3 regions of the Leuconostoc carnosum genome follow, and region 1 is predicted to be linked to each of the others. Evidence: riboswitches for the same ligand, from Rfam matches in the RefSeq annotation. Region 1 holds a riboswitch; each other region holds the start of a gene.

Region 1 (4,932 bases):
CCATAGCTAATGAAAAAGCAAAAGTATCTGGTGCAAAGTTAGTGATTACGGACGATATAGCGGCAGGTGTGGTTGGCGCTGACGTATTATATACGGACGTTTGGGCATCAATGGGAGAAGAAGAAACCTTTGAAGCGAGAATCAAACTATTAACACCTTATCAAATTAATCAACAGTTAGTCGACCAAACGCAAAATGATCAAGTGATTGTTTTGCATGATTTACCAGCTTTTCATGATTTGAATACAGTCATGTCACAAGATATTTATGATCAATTCGGTATTCAAGAAATGGAAATTACCGATGAAGTGTTCCACGCACCATATGCACATCAATTTGAGCAAGCTGAAAATCGTTTGCATACAATTAAAGCTATTATGGCAGCATCTCTCGGAAACTTATTTATACCAGAAATTAAATAAAACCAAATAAAAAATACGTCAAGCAATCATATTGCTTGGCGTATTTTTTATTTGGTAGTTAGAAGATCAAATAATTATTTTAGTGCTTTCCAGCGCCAATCTTCTACTTCAGGTAAATCAGTACCCATAGATCTTGTATATGCTACGTGTTCATCTAATTTATCAGTCATTTCTTGTACGAGAGATGCATACTTGACACGTGTTTCTTGAGGCAACATTGAGATAGCTGCTTTAACCAAATTAAAGCGATCAATTTGGTTAAGTACACGCATATCAAATGGTGTGGTGATATCGCCAACTTCTCGGTAACCATGAACTTTTAGATTATGGTTGTGGCGCTTGAAGAAAATAGATTCAATCATAGGTTCATAACCGTGAAATGCGAACAGAACAGGTTTATCAGTTGTGAAGTAACCATCGAATTCATCATCACTTAAGCCATAACTTGCATCACTGCGTAATTTGAATAGATCTAATACGTTGATGTAACGTATTTTCAATGATGGCATGTAGTCGTGCAAAATTTGGATTGCCGCTAAGCTTTCAGTGGTTGGTTCAGAACCAGCAGAAGCAATAACAATATCTGGTTCTGCATCTTTATCGGTACTTGCCCAATCAATAATGCGCAAACCTTGTTTAACAAGTTGCTTAGCTTCTTCAGCTGAGAACCATTGTAGACGAGGGTGCTTACTTGCGACAATGTAGTTAATTTGTTGTGTTGTTTGAACTGCGTGTTCAAATGTTGCAACTAAACTATTAGCATCAGCTGGGAAGAATTCACGGATGAAATTGGGCTGCTTTTCATACAGCATAGTTGTCACACCTGGATCTTGGTGTGAATACCCGTTATGATCTTGTTGGAACACAGTTGAATCGGCGATGATATTCAAAGCAGGGACATCTTTACGCCATGAAACTTCACTAGAGTGGTTTAACCACTTGAAGTGTTGCACAATCATGTCATCAACTTCACGAATAAAGACTTCATAACTGGCAAAGAAACCGTGGCGACCAGTTAGCGTATAAGTTTCAAGCATACCTTCATCATAGTGCTCTGATAGCATAGAATCAATAATACGACCTTCAGTTGCCATAAATTGGTCATTTGGTTCTTTAATTGGAAGCAACCACTGGCGATTAGTAGTTTCAAAAACATCTTGGAATCGGTTAGATGCTGTTTCATCAGGTCCGAATCCTCTGAAATTAGTTGGATTATATTTAATGATATCCCTGATATAACCACCTAACAAAATAGCATCTTGAGCCAAATTGCTACCTGGTGCATCATTTTGTGTCAAATAATTATCGATATCTGGCAATGACAATGGCTTGATAATACCAGCATTTGTTACTGAATTATGTGCCATACGTAGGGATTTCTTTGGTAATACTTCTTGAATTGATTCAGCTAAGCGACCATTTTCATCAAATAATTCATTTGGTTTGTATGATTGTAACCATGACACAAGTTGTGGAATATATTCTGGATGATTTTGGTCAGCAGGAATTGGAATCTGGTGCGCACGGAATGAGTTTTCGATTGGCTTACCATCCCATGTTTTTGGACCAGTCCAGCCTTTTGGTGAACGTAATACGATCATTGGCCAAAGTGGGCGTGTGACTTCATCGCTGTTTTGTTTTGCAGCGTTGTCTCGAATGTCTTTGATTTCTTCAAAGACTGTGTCCATTGTTTTTGCCATTTCTTCATGAACTTGCATAATTGGCTTGTCAAAAGAGCTGACAAAATAAGGATGCCACCCCAAACTATGGAAATACTCGGTCAAGGTCTCATCAGATTCACGCGATAATACGGTAGGGTTGGCAATTTTGAATCCGTTCAAATTCAAAATTGGTAATACTGTACCATCATTCTTTGGATTCAAAAATTTATTAACATGCCATGAGGTAGCCAATGGCGCAGTTTCTGCTTCACCATCACCGACAACAACAGCAGCGATGAGATCTGGATTGTCTAATACAGCACCGGCACCGTGTAAAATAGAATAACCTAAAGCGCCACCTTCATGGATTGATCCAGGTACTTTAGGATCAGCATGAGATGCCACGCCGCCTGGAAACGAAAAACGTTTAAACATTTTTTGCATGCCAGTTTCATCTTGTGTTATTTCTGGAAAGACATCAGTGTAACTACCATCCAGATAAGCATTTGAAATCATGACTTGGCCACCGTGACCAGGGCCTTCGATGTAAAACATGTTTAAATCATACTTATTAATCGCACGATTTAAATGTGCATAGATAAAGTTTTGGCTAGGTATTGTTCCCCAATGGCCAATAGGATGAATTTTAATTTGATCTGCGGTGAGCTTTTCTTTAAGTAAGGGATTATCTAACAAATAAAGTTGTCCGACTGACAAATAATTTGTTGCTCGCCAGTAGGCATCTAATTTGTTAAGGTACTCTTTTGAATCAATGTTCATGTTGTAGTTCCTCCAATTTGTGACGATGTGCGTATCATGGTAAAGACTATGACAATGTAAAAAATAGTTCGAGATACAAAATACACTTTGCAAAGTATGTTGTAGAAATTTCAAGATTAATCGAGATCATGTGTCAAACACATAAGACATTGTTTTATTACCCAACTATTTTTACATAATCATCGTAATTGTTATTTTATAAAAAGTCAATACCAATAAAGTAATTGGTTCGTACCAATTACTTTATTGGTATTGACTTTTTTGGTGAAAAACAGCACAACAGTAGGACTTGAGAGAGAAAAACTGTTTTATTATAAATAATTTGACTTGCATAATTTTGAGCATGTATGATAAGATCAATATTGTTATTAATCGATTAATTAACATACTAGGGGTGCTTTTATAAAAAGCTGAGAGAGAAGTGATAGTCTTCGAACCCTTTGAACCTGATCTGTTGCAAACAGCGTAGGAAAGTATGAATTATATGAAGGTCATTTGGAAATCATATAGCTAGCCATACTATATCTAAGAGCGTTTGCAGAACAACAATGTTATTGCAGATGCTCTTTTTTATTTGGAAATTAGGAGGTATATTTTTGAATGAACGTGTATTTCTAGCTGCACCTTTTAAGCAACTTCTGAATCAAAAAAATGTTGTTGATTCAGAGAACACTCAAGTGCTTCAAACAATCATACAATTATTAGAAAATAAGCATTTTATAGTTGACAATGCGCATAAGAGAGAAAACTGGGGTGCTGAAATGATGGCGCCTAGTCAGTGCACAACAGCAGATTATTTTGCTATTAAACACTGTCAATACTTTATAGCATTTCCGGGAAATCCTGCATCACCAGGGACTCATATTGAACTTGGATGGGCGTCAGCTTTTAATAAAAAAATGATACTACTTCTTAAAGTGGGCGTTGATTATGCGTATTTAGTGCAAGGACTTGGTGCAATTGCTGATGTTGAATATTTGTATTACAAGGACTTAGCAGATTGCGTCCAAAAAATAAATCATTTTTTCAAATAATAATTATGAACATCCTGACCGTAAGGAATCATCAAAGTAGTAGTTAACTGAGGAGTTTAATTTTATGACAACATATGAAACTTTTGATGATGCCTATGTATCAGTATTAGCAGACATATATCATCATCCAGAATATTTTAATGAACCAAGAGGATTTAGTAGTCGTGAAAAACTGGCTGTTAATTTTAAAATTAATCAGCCAACACAAAGAGTTGTTTATAGTCGAAAAAGAAAAACAAATATTATATTTAATTTTGCTGAGGCTTTGTGGTATATCACCGGAAATAATAGTCTTGACTACATCAGTTATTATAATCAGCGAATGCCTGATTACTCAATGGACGGTCAAACCTTGACGGGGACTGCTTATGGTACCAAACTTTTTCATTTTGGAGAGGGAAATTTAAATCAATGGCAAAATGTTAAAAAAATATTGCTACAGGATCCAGATTCTAAGCGCGCAGTTATGCAAATATTTGATGCCACTGAATTGACAATTGAACGTAATTTAGACGTTTCGTGTACTTTAGGATTACAATTTTTTGTTCGCAACGGTCGATTAGATATGGTGTCTTACATGCGAGCAAATGATGCTTTTCGTGGTATTGTCAGTGATGTCTTTTCGTTTACATTGATACAAGAGCTGATGGCACGAGATCTTCATTTAGAAGTGGGTCATTATTATCATAATGTAGGCACGATGCATATTTATGAGCCGGACAATCAGTGGGTTAAACATGTGCTGGCAGAAGAAAGATACGACACGTTCGAATTACCAAAAATGCCAAATGAAGAGAATTGGCAAATGATTAATACATTGATGTATTATGAAGAAAAATTGAGAAATAATAAGTTATTAATGGATTGGCAAGCTATTCAACAAACAGGGTTGTCACCATACTGGCAACAAATTTTGGCATTATTTAGTATTTATCAGATGATTCATTATCATCAAAAAATAGATCGTATATTATTTCAGAAGCTACTGCCAGTGTATCAATATTTAATGATTAACAAATGGCCAACAGTATTGGC
Region 2 (4,932 bases), 270 kb from region 1:
CTTTAACAATGAAACTGACAGATTTATTGGCTGGTGTTGACCGAGCACCGATTAAGGTCGATATGCAAATTAATCAGGCAACTAAGGGCAATCGAAAAACCACGCGTGTGATTTAACAGTCAGGAGTATGAATGATGCAAAGACAGAAGACAAAGAATATGCTTATTGGCGGTGGTGTGGGTTTTGTGTTAGCCATCTTGATAGTGACAGTTGGTTTGCTGAATACTATTTTTATAGCTATCGTGACACTCATTGCTGCGGGTTTAGGTTACTTAGTTGAGAAGTATGAAATTGACTTTTCACGTATTTCTGAGCTTGTTACGCGAAAAAATCAACGATAAAAGAATATGGAGAATATGATCATGGTTAGAGAAAACACAAGTGTAAATACTACCGAACAAACAGCACCAAAAGGTGAACTGACGTTCAACGATAAAGTGATTCAGAAAGTTGTTGGTTATGCCATTGAAAACGTCTCAGGTTTGTTAGGTGTTGATGGTGGGTTCATTGCCAACATTAAAAATAAGATCGTCAACAGTGACAATCCTGTCGAAGGCATTGAAGTTGAAGTCGGGAAAGAACAAGTAGCTGTTGATCTTAATATTATTATGGAATTTGGTCATAATGCACATGATATTTATAAAGCACTCACAACAGTTATTGCCAAAAAAATTGATGAGACAACGAGCTTAAAGTTAGTGGAATTGAATGTTGAAGTTATTGATATTCAAACACAAAGAGAGTTTAATGATGCGCAAGTGACCTTACAAGATCGCATGTCTGATGCCGGAGATACCATTAAGGATAAGACGTCTGATGGTGTGAATACAGTTAAAAATACAGTTTCACAGGCAACCAGTGATAGTGACGAGCGTGTGAAATAATGTAACTGTGATTTTATAAATTTTTGATAAAATCATAGCATTAGCTGTTAGAAAAAACCTGATAACTTTGGTAAAATAATTATGCAGAAGGTTATCAGGTTTTATTATGTCTGAATGAGCCTATCTATTCTAGAAAAAATAAGGGCGTATTTATGACTGATAAACATGTTTATGTGATACACGGGTACACTGCTACACCAACAGACAATTGGTTTCCATGGTTAAAAAGACAGGTAGAAGAGCAATTGAATATACCGACTACCATTTTAGAAATGCCAAATGCCGATAATCCGAAACTACAGGAATGGGATGAATTATGTGATCGTCTCATTGACACGAATCATGAACTAACAATCGTTGGACACAGTTTAGGTTGCATACAGGCACTTCGTTTTGTGTCACAGCATAAAATTAAAAATATCAAAATGATACTAGTATCTGGTTTTGATGAAGTGCTTAACACATTACCACAACTACATTCATTTACAGATACCTCATTAAATTATCAAACAATCATACCTAAAATTGATCAGGCAGTTGTTATTTCTGCATTAGATGATGATATTGTGCCTTATCATTATTCGGAAACATTAGCACGTCATTTAAAATGTCAATTTATTTTAATGCCAAATGGTAAACATTTTATTGACCGAGATCATATTTACGAGGTACCAGTTGTTTTCCAACAGATTAGTTTGATGAATGAATATCGTGAAAATCATTTTAATAGTTGAACTATTATGTGATACAATAATCATTGTGCTAGGGGCGCTACTATGTGGCTGAGAAGAACCCTTTGAACCTGAACTGGATTATACCAGCGTAGGAAAGTGTCATACTGATTATTTTAGATGGTGCTTTTCTCATGTTAGAGAAGGGCATTTTTTATTTGCACAGAATATGGTACGAAAGGAACAATATAAAAATGAATAAAGCTCACTAGGGGCGTCGTAATGACTGAGATGATATATCGGTCCCTTGGAACCTGATCTAGTTTATACTAGCGTAGGAAAGTGACCAAAATTGTGTAACATCCTGTGATGTTACCGCGAACTAGGGTCCTTTTGTATGTCACATAAGGACCCTTTTTGAGATGGAAGGAATTGTTTTGACTATGGCGACACATAATAACCGCATAGTAGACCATGGTTTAGCTGGTTTACAACATGTTTTTGTTTCTAATGTATGGCTAGATCCAATCTATGTTGCAGCAGCAGCAGGGTTATCGTTAAATTTATCAACTAATTTGGTAAATACTATTTTTATTGTTTCAGGGTTGGTCACACTGACTCAAGTGACACGTTTAGCACGACTACCAATTATTCAAGGGCCATCCGCTGCCTTTGATGCCTTGATGATTAATGCTGGTAGAGCTGGCCAGTTGGCCTCAGCAAGTGGCTCCATTTTAGCCAGTGCACTGATTATTTTTTTGCTATCTGTAACAGGATTAATTAATAAATTAGTTCGCCTGCTAACACCGGCTATTACTGGAACACTTATCTTTCTGGTCGGCGTTTCTTTATCCAGTTTTACATTATCTGAATTTTTAGGTGGTTATCCTGGAGATAAACATTTCTCTTCACCGACGACACTTGTATTATCAATTTCAACATCAGCCATTGTTATTTTACTTTCAATATTTGGTAAAGGTTTTTGGAAACGTTTTTCCTTTTTGATTGCATTAGTTGTAGGCGATGTTTTATCAGTTGCAATGGGGCGTGTTGATTACAGTGTACTAGCGGCTAAATCGTGGTTTGGCTTACCTCACTTATTACCATATGGTGCGTTAAATTTTAATTGGACGATGTTTCTGACTTTTTTTGTTGCCTATCTTGTTGCTGTGGTAGAAGCAGTAGGCGTGTATGAAGCTGCTAGTGACGTGATGAAAGAAGATATTTCACCACGCCGTATTCAAAATGGTTTGATCGGTGAATCGGCTGGTTCAATATTATCATCGCTATTTGGTGGTTTTCCAACAACTGCTTTTGCACAAAATGTTGGTATTTTAAAATTAACTGGTGATGTCTCAAGAATTCCTGTAGTTATTGCAGGTGTTTTGTTTGTGATATTGGGATTTGTGCCAAAAATTGGGGCATTTTTAGCAATTACCCCAAGCCCAGTGATTGGTGGTATCTTTCTGCCAGCAGCAACGACTTTAATTATGACAGGATTAAATATTCTGAAAAAGACACCATCAACAAATGCAAATAATATGATTATTGGGTTATCGATTGTGTTGGCTATTGCTCTACCAAATTATGCTACTGGATGGCATGGTGCAGTGGGTCAACTTTTGTCTAATACAATCTTAATAGGCGCAATATCTGCTATCACATTGCAGTTTGTTCTTGTGAATTTACCACAAATGATAAATAAATTAAGGAGATAACATGTCTGATGAATCTGACGTTATTCAAGCACGTCTTGTAAAGTTTATACAACAGTACAAAGAGGGGCAATCAAGTGAATATGAAGTTGATTTTAATCAATTAGCCATGAGCGTATTTGATTATCAATTCCAAAATAACTTACCTTACAAAAAATTTGCGCAATTAAAGCATAAAAATCCATTAACTGTCAAAAATTGGCAGGATTTGCCTTTGATACCAATTGAAGCCTATAAACAATTAACATTATCTACTCGAGACACTACGCAAGCTGAAGATGTTTTTTATTCAAGTGGGACAACGAATGCACAACAAAAAAGTCGACATTACATTTCCGACTTAAGGGTTTGGGAGCAATCAATGATAGCGGGATTTAAGCAATATGTTATCCCTAACAAAGAAAAAATAACGATATTTTCTCTATTTCCAGATATGTCCAGTCATCCTAATTCGTCACTATCTCGCTATATTACAACAGCTATGCAGGTATTTGGGACAGAAAATAGTCAGGTGTTTTTTAAACATAATCAGTTAGATTATGTTAATTTGATATCAGCTCTGAAACAAGCACAAGCTAATCATGAGCAGGTATTAGTTTTAGGTGCTTCTTTTTCATATGTGCATTTATTAGCTTATTTCGATCAGCATCCACAAACATTTGATTTAGCAGAAGGCAGTATTATTTTTGATACGGGTGGTTTTAAAGGTCAGTCTCAAGAAGTCAGTATGTCTACTTTGTACAAAAATTTAGGTCAAGTATTTAATGTATCCCGTGAACAGATTATTAATATGTACGGTATGACAGAAATTAGTTCGCAATGTTATGATCGTAATCTAGCAGATTTATCACAAAATCAGTCAATTTACTTTGATAAAATGCCACCTGCTTGGGTAAAAATTCAAATTTTAGATGTGGAAACATTACAACCCATTGAACAGGGGAAACGGGGTCTTTTGGCTTATTATGATTTGGCCAATTGGGATACATGTTTGGCTATTTTAACCGAAGATATTGCCATTCAAAATGAACATGGTTTTACGATTATTGGACGAGCGAAGGGATCAGAAGCTAAAGGCTGTTCCATTGCTGTTGATGAGCTTTTAAAAGTGCGTTAAGAGGAACAGCATATGACTAGTAAACAAACAACAATTGATATTTTTCATGTACCAACAAATATTACGTTGAATACGCTAACTGAAACAATTATAGGGGATGAGTCACATGCTGTGGTTTTACGTTATCCTGAGATATCTGTTACGGACATAAATCATATCGCCAATGTACTTCAAACAAATCAACATGATTACTTAGAACAACTGACTACATCGCAAATTATTGATGTTATTTCACAAGTTGCTGAAAAATGGACGGACCCAACCTACTATTTACGCCAAGTAGCTGAGACAGCAATACCTATTACAACTGGTTATAATGCTGACCAAGTAAAAATGGAGCTTAAGCGTTTTATTCGCTTGTTCCGAAAGAAGGAGTTAAAGCGATTTGTGAATTCTGAAATAGGCCATGCGGGCGCTATGTTGGATGATTTTCAACCGAATCTAGCCGGTGGTTTCTCAAAGTTTTTTGGGCCTGATCTGATTTTTCAAATATTTTCTGGTAATGTACCAGGGATACAGTTGTGGACCCTTATAATGGGGCTACT
Region 3 (4,932 bases), 260 kb from region 1:
TGTTACCGCAAGGGATAAAATGTTAATAATGGGACATGACATTAAAAAAAGTTTTAGTATACTTATTTTGCTATTAGCCTCAACATTACTAATAACACCATTTTTATTTAATCACGCCATGATTATTGGCTCAGATGCGATTTTCCATTTTAATCGTTTTTATGACACCGCCATGCAAATAAAACATTGTGATTTTCAATATTTTATTTCAATTTATGGTTTTCAATCGTCTGGTAGAATTGTTAACGCTTTGTATGGCCCTTTAATGGCATATGCTCAAGGATTGCTGGTTCTTTTGAGTCCATCTTGGTTTGTATATCAGATGCTATCAAATGCCATATTATATTTTTGCGCAGGTTTGTCATTATATTTACTATTAAAAAAAGCTAGAATCGGTGATCAATATAGCTTGCCATTAAGTATTTTTTATATGACGTGTTATTCAATTCAATATTGGACAATACGGCAAGGTTTCTCTAGTTGGGGTGCTGCATTAATGCCAGTATGCCTTATACCACTGATAGATCTAGTTGAGAATAAGAAACTAAGCACAATTAAAACGGCAGTGGCAGTCGCAGCAATGGCTCAGGTACATATGCTATCAGCTTTTTTGTTGGTTTTTGTATATATTTGTTTTTTTTCTTCTATTTTTTTTAATCAAAGTCGCATGATTAAATTAAAACTAATCATGCAAGTCGGTATGTCAGTTTTAGTTTGTACTGCCTTAGTTGCTAATCTCATTTATTGTTTTATTGCTGTTGACGGTTATAACGATATTGCTCAGCCATTTACTAATAAATACATGTGGCGGATGACAGTTTTTACTGGTAGTAGTTATTGGTTAGTTTATCCGCCAGTATTAATATTAGCTATTGTATTTTTCGTTTGGCAAATGACTAAAATGTGGCATAAATCAGCGCTTTTGTTACGAGTAACCGAGATAACTGCTTTTATATGTTTCACATTATCGACGAATATTTTTCCATGGCGTTTATTTAGTAACAGTGTGTTTAGCTTCATTCAATTTCCATTTAGATTTTTTATTCCTTTTACGGTACTATTGCTTTTAGCGGTTGGCTTAATGTTACAAAATAATGCACACATTTCTTGGTCGTTTTATAGTGTGATTATTATTGTGATGGTAGCGTCGTTATGTCAAACAATGATGTCATCGAATAATACTTTGAATGTATGGCACCGTTCTACAAAGTATTTGAATGGACAAGTTCATACCCGTATCAATTCTGACGATAATTCTCACGTAAAACAATCTTTTTTTAAAAAAGATAAGAGTAAGGCATTGCAGTACATTTTAAAATCAACACCAGATTATTTGCCCATTGATAGTAATAACAAAAAAAGTAAGTATGAACTATACCAATCATTAATTTTAAACAATCAACAAAACTTTCGTAAATCAGTTAAAGATCATAAATTATTCCTTAACTGGTATGGTGATTACCAGAAAAAGGTTCAGTTACCAATTATTAAATATAAAAATACTGTGATGATTTTAAATCACACACCAATATCTAAACATATGACCCAATTTAGTGCGATCAATACGCCTATCATTACACAAAAGAAGGGGCCAAATCAACTTGTGGTTTATTACCAACATGATTGGTTTCTTTACCCAATACTACTGTTTACGTTTATGAGCTGGTCTGTTGTATTTATTGTATATCAGAAAACTTGGCACAGTAACTAATGAATTTTTTAAATTAACATATTGTCAATTTTCTGAATGTCTTGTTACAAATATTTCTCACGACTTTTTGATACTTTTATGCTATAATATTTTTGTACTAGGGGCGCCACTATGCGTGGCTGAGAAGCACCCTTTGAACCTGATCTGGTTAACACCAGCGTAGGAAAGTGCCATACTGATTGTTTTTAGATGGCGCTTTTCTCAAATTAGAGAAAAGCGCTTTTTGTTTGAACAAATAATGTATGAAAGGATTAATTTAAAAATGAATAAGCATCATTAGAGACGTTGTAACCGACTATGACGATATTGAAGACTGGTTTAAGCTGATTGCGTTACTGAAAACCAACAATAGCGTTATCACACAGTAAGTGTTAATGATAAAAGTGCCTTTTTATTTGTACAAGAGCACACTTTTGATGAATCCTTACTAAAAGATATGGAGAATACTATGAATATAAAAATCAAAAAAATTACTATTGTCACGGTTATGATTGCATTGGACGTTGTGTTGTCACCAATTTTTAGAATTGAAGGCATGGCACCAATGTCTAGTGTTATGAACATTATTGCCGGGGTGACTCTTGGTCCATTTTACACAGTTGTTATGGCGCTAATTACTGGCATTATTAGAATAGTCATCATGGGAATTCCACCATTAGCGCTAACTGGTGCAGTATTCGGGGCCTTGTTGTCAAGTCTATTTTATAAGTATGGACGTACAATGTATTGGGCGATGTTTGGTGAATTTGTAGGGACAGGTCTTATTGGGTCTTTAATATCATATCCAGTCATGGTTTGGTTTACTGGAACGCATCAAGGGTTGTATTGGATGATTTATACACCACGCTTTATTGGTGCTACGTTAATTGGTGCGGTAATTGCCTACTTTATTTTGCTTAACCTAACAAAAATCAAAATTTATCAAGATGTGCAGCAAATATTTATGAAATCGAGCGTCTAATGACAAAAAAATTGGCAGAAATAATACCTTTGAACAATGTGCCGTTAATTCATTGTATTACTAATGATATTACCTTAGAAACATTAGCTAATACAATTTTGTATTTAGGTGGCAAGCCGATTATGAGTAGTGATGTTCGTGAATTTGCTGATCTGTTTAAAACAACTGATGCTTTATTGCTCAATATGGGACGATTGACTGTCAATCATGAGGCTAGCTTAAGAGAGGCTAGCCATTTTGCGGTTATTAGTCATAAGCCAGTTGTCGTTGATTTAGTTGGCTATGGTATGACAGAGCAACGTCGAAAATTAGGTGACGAACTTATCAATCATCAACCTACAATCGTTAAAGGCAATATTTCCGAAATGAGAAGATTGGTGGGCTTGCCAACAATTGCTAAAGGCATTGATGGTGACGTCTCAGATCAAAGTGATTTTGCCTTACAAGAACTTAATCATGCACTCAAAGAACTGTGTAAACGCTGCCCTAAAACAGTGTTTGTAGCTACGGGAAGGCGTGATATTGTCGTACAGGGTGAACGCTCCGCATTGTTATGCAATGGTGTAGCAGCGTTAGATCGGTTTGTAGGAACAGGAGATATGCTTGGTGCTATTATGGCAACCTTGATAGGTGCTGGTGCAGCGGCTTGGGAGGCGAGCTCTATAGCAATTAGTTATCTTAACATTGCGGGTGAAATAGCTGATAATCAGACACATGGATTGGAAAATTTCAGACAAGAAATGCTAAATCAAATTAGTTTATTGCAAAAACAGTCAGGTTGGTCAAAAAATATTCATAGTTCTACTTTCAATTAGTTCTGTTCGAGTCATTATTATGATGAAACAACGATAAATATGTTATTCTTGAAATATAATGTTATTGTTTAGATTTATCACATAAATACTTGTATAATGCAGGTCCTTTTTGTGTTAGATCCAGTGAACATTATAATGTTTGCATCATTTACTGATACGATTAAAATGAAAATGATAAGGGGGAGTGGCTATGAGAAAAAAACACCAAGAAAATTATGCGACGTCGGATGAAGAATTTGTCTCTTTTTTTGCTGAAGTACTGAGTAAATTACCGGTTAAAACAGCTAAAATTATCAAAAGTACATATCAAACAACCAGACGGCAAGCTGATAAAGTCCGCCTTAAAAGTCAGGGCAAATTCGACCAGGTGGCTGATACTTTTTTGATAGGTGTTGACGATGAAACACGTAAGAAGTGTCATCGTATTATTCATGTTGCCGCGTTAAGTGCTGCAGTTATTGGGTGCTCACCAATTCCATTTTCGGATGCTTTTTTATTGGTCCCTGTTCAACTGACAATGATGTCACGTTTACATAAATTATTTGGTCAGTCATGGTCAGAAAATTTAGGTAAGAACTTGTCAAAAGAGTTAGTTGTAGTGAGTCTTGGACGCAGCGCAGTGGGAAACATTATTAAATTTGTGCCTGTTGTTGGAACAGTTTCTGGCGCAGCTATTAATGCTTCTGTGGCCGTGTCTATTACTGAATCTCTGGGTTGGGTCACTGTAAAGATGTTAAACGATGGAGAAGATATATTTGAACAAGCAATGTCTTTTAAAGGGCAGTTCAATTTATTGTTTAATTCAATCCATCGTTTCAAGTCACCCAAGTGAGGGCTAGTTAACTCGTATTTTAAAAAATGATGCACCGTTTACAAAACTAAGGAGGAAATTGCATGGCAGTATACCGAGAAGGTATTGAAGAAACAATAGAAGCGCATCAAGTTAATATAGAAACCGGCTTAAGTTCGGAACAGGTGATTAAAAGCCGTGAAGAATTTGGTAGCAATGTTTTTGTGGCAGACAAGAGGGTACCATTGTGGCGCAAGATTCTGATTAGTTTGCAGGATGTTGCTACAATCATATTATTAATTGCAGCAGTGATTTCATTTGTATCGACGTACATAGAAGGTACTGGACACTATTTTGAAAGTTTGCTCATTATTGGGATTGTGATTATTAACTCAATACTATCAATTGTTCAAGAAGGTCGAGCAGAAGATTCATTAGCCAGTTTACAAAATCTGAATCGTATGCAAGCTAAAGTACTACGTGATGGGGAAAAAGTACTCATCGATGCTGATGATGTGGTTGTTGGTGATTTACTCGTCATTGAAAATGGGGCTGCAATCCCTGCCGATGGGCGGTTGATTAAAGCGGTCGAATTACAAGCTGAAGAATCTGCTTTGACAGGTGAAAGCTTACCAGTTGAAAAAAATGAGAAAGC

What was found. Region 1 has a riboswitch for thiamine pyrophosphate ahead of FGL89_RS01940 (hypothetical protein). Riboswitches for the same ligand answer to the same signal wherever they lie in the genome.
Region 2: linked by a shared signal. The riboswitch ahead of FGL89_RS00665 (solute carrier family 23 protein) and the one ahead of FGL89_RS01940 (hypothetical protein) in region 1 are both predicted to bind thiamine pyrophosphate.
Region 3: linked by a shared signal. The riboswitch ahead of thiW (energy coupling factor transporter S component ThiW) and the one ahead of FGL89_RS01940 (hypothetical protein) in region 1 are both predicted to bind thiamine pyrophosphate.

The regions. Positions count from the first base shown of each region.
Region 1 covers NZ_CP042374.1:408,830-413,761, reverse strand. The annotation lists gene argF (ornithine carbamoyltransferase) at 1-422, shown strand, start outside; gene FGL89_RS01945 (phosphoketolase family protein) at 497-2,863, opposite strand; TPP riboswitch at 3,244-3,352, shown strand; gene FGL89_RS01940 (hypothetical protein) at 3,460-3,897, shown strand; gene FGL89_RS01935 (thymidylate synthase) at 3,962-4,932, shown strand, end outside.
Region 2 covers NZ_CP042374.1:142,879-147,810, forward strand. The annotation lists gene amaP (alkaline shock response membrane anchor protein AmaP) at 1-116, shown strand, start outside; gene FGL89_RS00650 (DUF2273 domain-containing protein) at 132-341, shown strand; gene FGL89_RS00655 (Asp23/Gls24 family envelope stress response protein) at 363-884, shown strand; gene FGL89_RS00660 (RBBP9/YdeN family alpha/beta hydrolase) at 1,037-1,618, shown strand; TPP riboswitch at 1,639-1,730, shown strand; TPP riboswitch at 1,816-1,913, shown strand; gene FGL89_RS00665 (solute carrier family 23 protein) at 1,978-3,273, shown strand; gene FGL89_RS00670 (LuxE/PaaK family acyltransferase) at 3,275-4,387, shown strand; gene FGL89_RS00675 (acyl-CoA reductase) at 4,400-4,932, shown strand, end outside.
Region 3 covers NZ_CP042374.1:149,832-154,763, forward strand. The annotation lists gene FGL89_RS00685 (putative glycosyltransferase family protein) at 20-1,711, shown strand; TPP riboswitch at 1,801-1,894, shown strand; gene thiW (energy coupling factor transporter S component ThiW) at 2,160-2,672, shown strand; gene thiM (hydroxyethylthiazole kinase) at 2,672-3,487, shown strand; gene FGL89_RS00700 (YcjF family protein) at 3,678-4,319, shown strand; gene FGL89_RS00705 (cation-translocating P-type ATPase) at 4,382-4,932, shown strand, end outside.